Rhodopseudomonas sp. BAL398: one gene and its partner. The protein of the gene in region 1 interacts with the protein of each later gene in a pairwise test. Links are inferred from orthologs where the notes say so. Each region holds a gene or a part of one and is shown in the gene's direction. Other genes may lie near its edges.

What was found.
Region 2: the proteins of gyrA (region 1) and gyrB interact in binary tests that used the Escherichia coli proteins (3 or more experiments, as listed by UniProt). The link is inferred for Rhodopseudomonas sp. BAL398 from one-to-one orthologs.

What each region holds. Positions count from the first base shown.
Region 1 is NZ_CP133111.1:1,015,209-1,018,886, forward strand. The notes cover bases 126-3,485. They hold gyrA (DNA gyrase subunit A), read left to right. Parts: upstream 126-525; coding sequence 526-3,285; downstream 3,286-3,485. Other genes in these bases: hflX (GTPase HflX), read left to right, coding at 126-302; RBJ75_RS04765 (hypothetical protein), read left to right, coding at 3,410-3,485. In the rest of the region: more of hflX, read left to right, coding at 1-125; more of RBJ75_RS04765, read left to right, coding at 3,486-3,678. UniProt on the Escherichia coli protein: A type II topoisomerase that negatively supercoils closed circular double-stranded (ds) DNA in an ATP-dependent manner to maintain chromosomes in an underwound state.
Region 2 is NZ_CP133111.1:4,660,767-4,664,139, reverse strand. What follows is about bases 319-3,373. They hold gyrB (DNA topoisomerase (ATP-hydrolyzing) subunit B), read left to right. Parts: upstream 319-651; coding sequence 652-3,096; downstream 3,097-3,373. Other genes in these bases: RBJ75_RS21975 (NAD(P)-dependent alcohol dehydrogenase), read right to left, coding at 3,149-3,373; RBJ75_RS21985 (FadR/GntR family transcriptional regulator), read left to right, coding at 319-338. In the rest of the region: more of RBJ75_RS21985, read left to right, coding at 1-318. UniProt on the Escherichia coli protein: DNA gyrase negatively supercoils closed circular double-stranded DNA in an ATP-dependent manner to maintain chromosomes in an underwound state.

The sequences.
Region 1 (3,678 bases):
GCAACATCGCCGCCAGGCGCCCGGCCGAGCATCCGTGCTTCATGGTGTCGGCGGTGACCGGCGAGGGCATCGACGAGCTGCTGGCGGCGATCGAGCAGCGGCTGGCCCTGAGCCGGATCGCGCTCGACCTGTCGATCGACGCCGCCGATGGCGCCGGCATCAGCTGGCTGCATCGCAATGCCGAGGTGCTGCGCAAGGACCTGCATGAGGGCCGGTTCGAGATGACGGTGCGGGTCGACGAGACCAAGCGCGACATCGTCGTGAACCGGTTCGGCGCCACCCCGCATCCGGACGAGCACTGAGCGCCTGCGCCTTTGCTGCGTTCGCAATCCAGAACGGCATCATTCCGGGTTCATTCGGCCTGCTGCCTCGCGCCCCGGAATGACCCGTTCGAGGAGGTCGGGTGCGCCGCCTAAGTAATTGGAAAAACGAAGGGAAAAACCCGCCGGCCGGGCCAGTTAAAGGTGGTTTGCAGACGCCGGATCGGCTATAAATCGCCGATCAGATTCTCACCGGAAATCACCATTGTCCGACACCGACGATAACAAGCCCGGGGAGCCGCCGGCGCCTTCGGATATCCGCCCGATTTCGATCCTCGACGAGATGAAGCGCTCGTATCTCGATTACGCCATGAGCGTGATCGTGGCCCGTGCGCTGCCGGATGCGCGCGACGGTTTGAAGCCGGTGCATCGCCGGATTCTGTTCGCGATGTACGAAAACGGCTTCGAATGGAATAAGCCCTATCGCAAATCGGCGCGCACCGTCGGCGACGTCATCGGTAAGTATCATCCGCATGGCGACCAGTCGGTCTATGACGCGATGGTGCGGATGGCGCAGGAATTCTCGATGCGCGTGCCGCTGATCGACGGTCAGGGCAATTTCGGGTCGGTCGACGGTGATTCTGCCGCCGCGATGCGTTACACCGAGTCGCGCCTGACCAAGATCGCGCAGGGCCTGCTCGACGACATCGACAAGGACACCGTCGATTACCAGGACAATTACGACGGCTCGTTCCGCGAACCCCGCGTGCTGCCGGCGAAATTTCCGAACCTGTTGGTCAACGGCGCCGGCGGCATCGCGGTCGGCATGGCGACCAACATCCCGCCGCATAATCTCGGCGAGGTGATCGACGCCTGCGTCGCGCTGATCGACGATCCGGCGCTGACCATCGACGACCTGATCAACATCATTCCGGGCCCGGATTTCCCCACCGGCGGCATCATTCTGGGCCGCGCCGGGATTCGCGCCGCCTATCAGCTTGGCCGCGGCTCGATCGTGATGCGCGGCAAGGTGACGATCGAGCCGGCGCGCAAGGAGCGCGAGGCCATCATCATCTCGGAAATTCCCTATCAGGTGAACAAGGCCACCATGGTCGAGCGGATCGCCGAACTGGTGCGCGAGAAGAAGATCGAGGGCATCTCCGATCTGCGCGACGAATCCGATCGCGACGGCTTTCGCGTCGTCATCGAGATGAAGCGCGACGCGGTGCCCGAAGTGGTGCTGAACCAGCTGTACCGCTTCACGCCGCTGCAGACCAATTTCAGCGCCAATGTGGTGGCGCTCGACGGCGGCCGTCCGCGGGTGATGAATCTCAAGGACCTGCTGACGGTGTTCATCGCCTTCCGCGAGCAGGTCGTCACCAGGCGCACCAAGTTCCTGCTCAACAAGGCCCGCGACCGCGCCCACATCCTGGTCGGTCTGGCGATCGCGGTCGCCAATATCGACGAAGTCATCAGGGTGATTCGGACTTCACCGGATCCGGCCACGGCGCGCGACATATTGATGGCGCGCGACTGGCCGGCCAAGGACGTCGCCACGATGATCATGCTGATCGATGATCCGCGGCATCGGCTGGCCGACGACGGCACCGCGCGGCTGTCGTTCGAGCAGGCCAAGGCGATTCTGGATCTGCGGCTGGCGCGCCTGACGGCGTTGGGCCGCGAGGAAATTTCCGAAGAGCTCGACAAGCTGGCGCTCGAGATCGCCGATTATCTTGAGATCCTGCGCTCGCGCGCGCGGGTCCAGAGCATCATCAAGGACGAGCTGACGGCGGTGAAGGCTGAATTCGCCACGCCGCGCAAGACCACGATCATCGAGCAGGAGGGCGAGGTCGAGGACGAGGACCTGATCCAGCGCGAGGACATGGTGGTGACCGTGTCGCATGCCGGCTACGTCAAGCGGGTGCCGCTGTCGACCTATCGGGCGCAGCGTCGCGGCGGCAAGGGCCGCTCCGGCATGGCGACCCGCGAAGAGGATTTCGTCAGCCGGCTGTTCGTGGCCTCGACCCATACGCCGGTGCTGTTCTTCTCGTCGCGCGGCCAGGTCTACAAGGAAAAGGTCTGGCGGCTGCCGATCGCGCCGCCGAACGGCCGCGGCAAGGCGCTGATCAATATCCTGCCGCTGGAGCAGGGCGAGGGCATCACCACCATCATGCCGCTGCCCGAGGATGAATCCTCCTGGGCCGAGCTCGACGTGATGTTCGCCACCACCCGCGGCACCGTGCGGCGCAACAAATTGTCGGACTTCGTCGATGTGCGCCGCTCCGGCATCATCGCCATGAAGCTCGATGTCGGCGAATCGATCGTCGACGTGCAGATCTGCACCGATCGCGACGACGTGCTGCTGACCGCCGCTGGCGGCCAGTGCATCCGCTTTGCGGTCAATGAGGTCCGCGTGTTCCAGAGCCGCGCCTCGATGGGCGTGCGCGGCATGTCGCTGGCGAGCGGCGACCAGGTGATCTCGCTGACCATTCTGCGCCATTTCGATGCGGCGCCGGCCGAGCGCGCGCTGTATCTGAAACAGTCCGGTGCCATTCGTCGCGCCGCCACCGGCGAAGACGCCGCCCCCAATGGTGACGAGGCCGCGATCGCCGAATTGGCCGCCGAGGCTGAGGGGGAGGAGGTGGGCGCGTTGGATTCGCTGGCTCCGGAACGTTACGCCGAGATGTCGGCCAACGAGCAGTTCGTGCTGACACTCAGCGAAAACGGTTACGGCAAGCGAACCTCGTCGTTCGAGTACCGCACCACCGGCCGCGGCGGCAAAGGCATCGTGGCGATGGCGGTCAACAGCCGCAACGGCAAGCTGGTGGCCTCGTTCCCGGTCGACGACCACGACCAGATCATGCTGGTGACCGACAAGGGCCAACTGATCCGCTGCCCGGTCGCCGGCATCCGCATCGTCGGCCGCTCGACCCAGGGCGTGACCGTGTTCGACACCGCCGACGACGAGCATGTGGTGTCGGTCGAACATATCGGCGAGGACACTGACAGCGGCAACGGCGGCTGATCCGCCGCCGATGGAGGATCCTTCTCGGCCGATGCAACGCTGCGTTCGATTGCTCGATCTCTAGGCAAGGTGATTTGCTTGAGAGCGGAAACCTTGCTACCCTGAGTAGAGCGGGGGAGCGAATATGGCTGATCTCGGGGACGGAACGGATTCTACAACCCAGCGCGGCACATTCCAGTGGCTCGCAAGATGGAGCCAAAGTCATCCGCGCGAAGCCGCACTAATTTTTGGTGGTATGGCGGCATTTATTGCGGTCGCCGCGGTAGGAATATTTGGGATTGACACCGAGGCAAGGATACGGCCCGCGCTTTATCTCGTTTTCGTGGGTGTTCTTGTTGCGATCGTTACGGCCATGCTACACGATCCTTGGATTATGAATCTCTTAAAGTGGTC
Region 2 (3,373 bases), 3.6 Mb from region 1 along the record:
CCGCGCTCGACCTCATGCGCGATGCCACCGTCGCCCGGCTGCATCGTGAAGACGCGGATTTTGCCTTTCACCTGGCGATCGCACAGGCGACCAACAATCACTACTACGTCTCGTCGATGACCGCGCTGAAGGACCACATCCATGTGGGCATGAAATTCCACGGCAATTCGGTCTCCGGGGCGCAGAGCAGGCTGGAGAACGTCTTCGCCGAGCACGGCGGCATCTTCGAAGCGATCCGCGCCCGCGATGTCGAACGCGCCCGCGCATTGATGCGCAGCCACCTCGAAGGCTCGCGCGACCGCGTGTTCGAAGGTCGCATGCTCGATTTGTCGCTGTGAGGCCGCCACGCGCACCGGGCTGCGCGCGAAAGACCGCAGCAGCGCTGGCAGGCCGGGCGCCGGCGGTTTTGCGCCTCGCAATTTGCACCTCTCGCGGCCCTTCCCGGGCGTCGTTTCGGAGCGCAAATCGACCGATTTCGCGGGCCCCGAAAAGGCCCCTCGGACGACTTGAAAAACAGGATAAAAACCCCAATTATTCAAAGGCTTGTTAGGTGCGACTTTGCACTAGGCGCAAGCCGTCTTTCATGGCACAAACCAAGCTGTTCGACCGCGTTTCCTACGCCGTTGATTCGCGCATTTTCGAAGGCCACTCATGACAGAACCCGCCCGGCTGCCGACCGCCGAAATCGAAACCTCGGTTCCTCCGATCGAATATGGCGCGGAATCGATCCGGGTGCTGAAAGGCCTCGACGCCGTGCGCAAACGGCCGGGCATGTATATCGGCGACACCGATGACGGCTCCGGCCTGCACCACATGGTCTACGAGGTCGTCGACAACGCCATCGACGAGGCGCTGGCCGGTCACGCCTCCGCGGTCGAAGTGGTGCTCAACGCCGACGGCTCGGTCACGGTGCGCGACGACGGCCGCGGCATTCCGGTCGACATCCACAAGGGCGAAGGCATCTCCGCGGCCGAGGTCATCATGACCCAGCTGCACGCCGGCGGAAAATTCGACCAGAACTCCTACAAGGTCTCCGGCGGCCTGCATGGCGTCGGCGTCTCGGTGGTCAACGCGCTATCGAGCAAGCTCGAACTGCGGGTCTGGCGCAACGGCAAGGAACACTTCGTCGAATTCGCCCATGGCGACGTGGTGGCGCCGCTGGTGGTGGTCGGCGATGCCAATGGCAAGCGCGGCACCGAGGTGACCTTCCTGGCCTCGCCCGAGACATTCACCCACATCGAATATGATTTCGCCACGCTGGAGCATCGCCTGCGCGAGCTCGCCTTCCTCAATTCCGGCGTCAACATCGTGCTGTCCGACCTGCGTCACCCGGTCGAGAAGCGCGAGCAGATGATGTATGAGGGCGGCGTCGAGGAATTCGTTAAATATCTCGACCGCAACAAGAAGGCGATGGTGCCTTCGCCGATCGTCATCAATGCCGAGCTGAACGGCATCGGCGTCGAGGCGGCGCTGTGGTGGAACGACAGCTACCACGAGAACGTACTGTGCTTCACCAACAACATCCCGCAGCGCGACGGCGGCACGCATCTGGCGGGCTTTCGCGGCGCGCTGACGCGCCAGGTCAACGGCTATGCCGACGCCATCGCCAAGCGTGAAAAGATCGCGCTGACCGGCGACGATTGCCGCGAGGGCCTGACCGCGGTGCTCTCGGTCAAGGTGCCGGATCCGAAATTCTCCTCGCAGACCAAGGACAAATTGGTGTCCTCGGAAGTCCGCCCGGTGGTCGAGAACGTGCTCAACGAAGCACTCGCCGCCTGGTTCGAGGAACACCCCTCCGAGGCCAAGGTGATCGTCGGCAAGGTGGTCGAGGCCGCCTCGGCGCGCGAGGCGGCGCGCAAGGCGCGCGAGCTGACGCGGCGCAAGGGCGCGCTCGACATCGCCTCGCTGCCGGGCAAACTCGCCGACTGTCAGGAGCGCGATCCGGCCAAATCCGAATTGTTCATCGTCGAGGGAGACTCGGCAGGCGGCAGCGCCAAGCAGGGCCGCAACCGCGAATTCCAGGCGGTGCTGCCGCTGCGCGGCAAGATCCTCAATGTCGAACGCGCCCGCTTCGACAAGATGCTGGGCTCCGAGCAGATCGGCACGCTGATCACCGCGCTCGGCACCGGGATCGGCCGCGACGATTTCGACATCGCCAAGCTGCGCTACCACAAGATCATCCTGATGACCGACGCCGACGTCGACGGCGCGCATATCCGCACCCTGCTGTTGACGTTCTTCTTCAGGCAGATGCCGACCCTGATCGAGGGCGGCTATCTCTATATCGCGCAGCCGCCGCTCTATAAGGTGACGCGCGGCAAGTCCGAGCAATATCTCAAGGACGAGCGCGCGCTGGAAGACTATCTCATCGAAACCGGCCTCGACGACTGCGTGTTCAAGCTCGCCACCGGCGAGGACCGCACCGGCCGCGACCTGTTGGCGCTGGTGGAAGACGCCCGCGTGATCCGCGGCACGCTGCACAATCTGCACAGCCGCTACAATCGCAAGGTGATCGAACAGGCGGCGATCGCCGGCGTGATGAATCCGCGCGTCACCGGCGACCTCGCCACCGCCAACGCCGCTGCCGATTACATCGCCAAGAGGCTCGACGCGCTGGCCGACGAGGTCGAGCGCGGCTGGGTCGGCCGCTTCACCGAGGGCGAAGGGTTTACCTTCGAACGCACCATCCGCGGCGTCAAGGACGTGGCGATGATCGACGACGCGCTGCTCGGCTCGGTCGACGCGCGCAAGCTCGACGAATATGCGGCGCGGCTGCAAGAGGCCTATCCGCGCCCCGGCACGCTGCGCCGCAAGGATACCGAGACGCCGATCCACGGCCCCGTCAGCCTGTTTGAGGCGGTCACCGAGGCCGGGCGCAAGGGCGTGGCGCTGCAACGCTACAAAGGCCTCGGCGAGATGAATCCGGAGCAGCTGTGGCACACCACGCTCGACACCAATGCGCGCTCGCTGATGCAGGTAAAAGTCCGCGAGGTCGACGAGGCCGACGACATCTTCACCAAGCTGATGGGCGACGTCGTCGAACCGCGCCGCGAATTCATCCAGGAGAATTCGCTGGAAGCCAATGTGGATGTGTAACCAAGTGGATGTGTGACCGGCGGCTTCGTTGCCGCCGATCACGTGTTTCAGGTCAATCCTTCAGCGATGCCATGTCGATGACGAAGCGGTAGCGCACATCGTTCTTCAGCAGGCGCTCATAGGCCTCGTTGATATCCTGGATCCGGATCATTTCGACGTCGCTGACGATGCCGTGCTCGGCGCAGAAATCGATCATCTCCTGGGTCTCCGGCATGCCGCCGATCGCCGAGCCCGCTAGGCTTCGGCGGCCAAGAATCAGATTGCCGCCGACCACCGG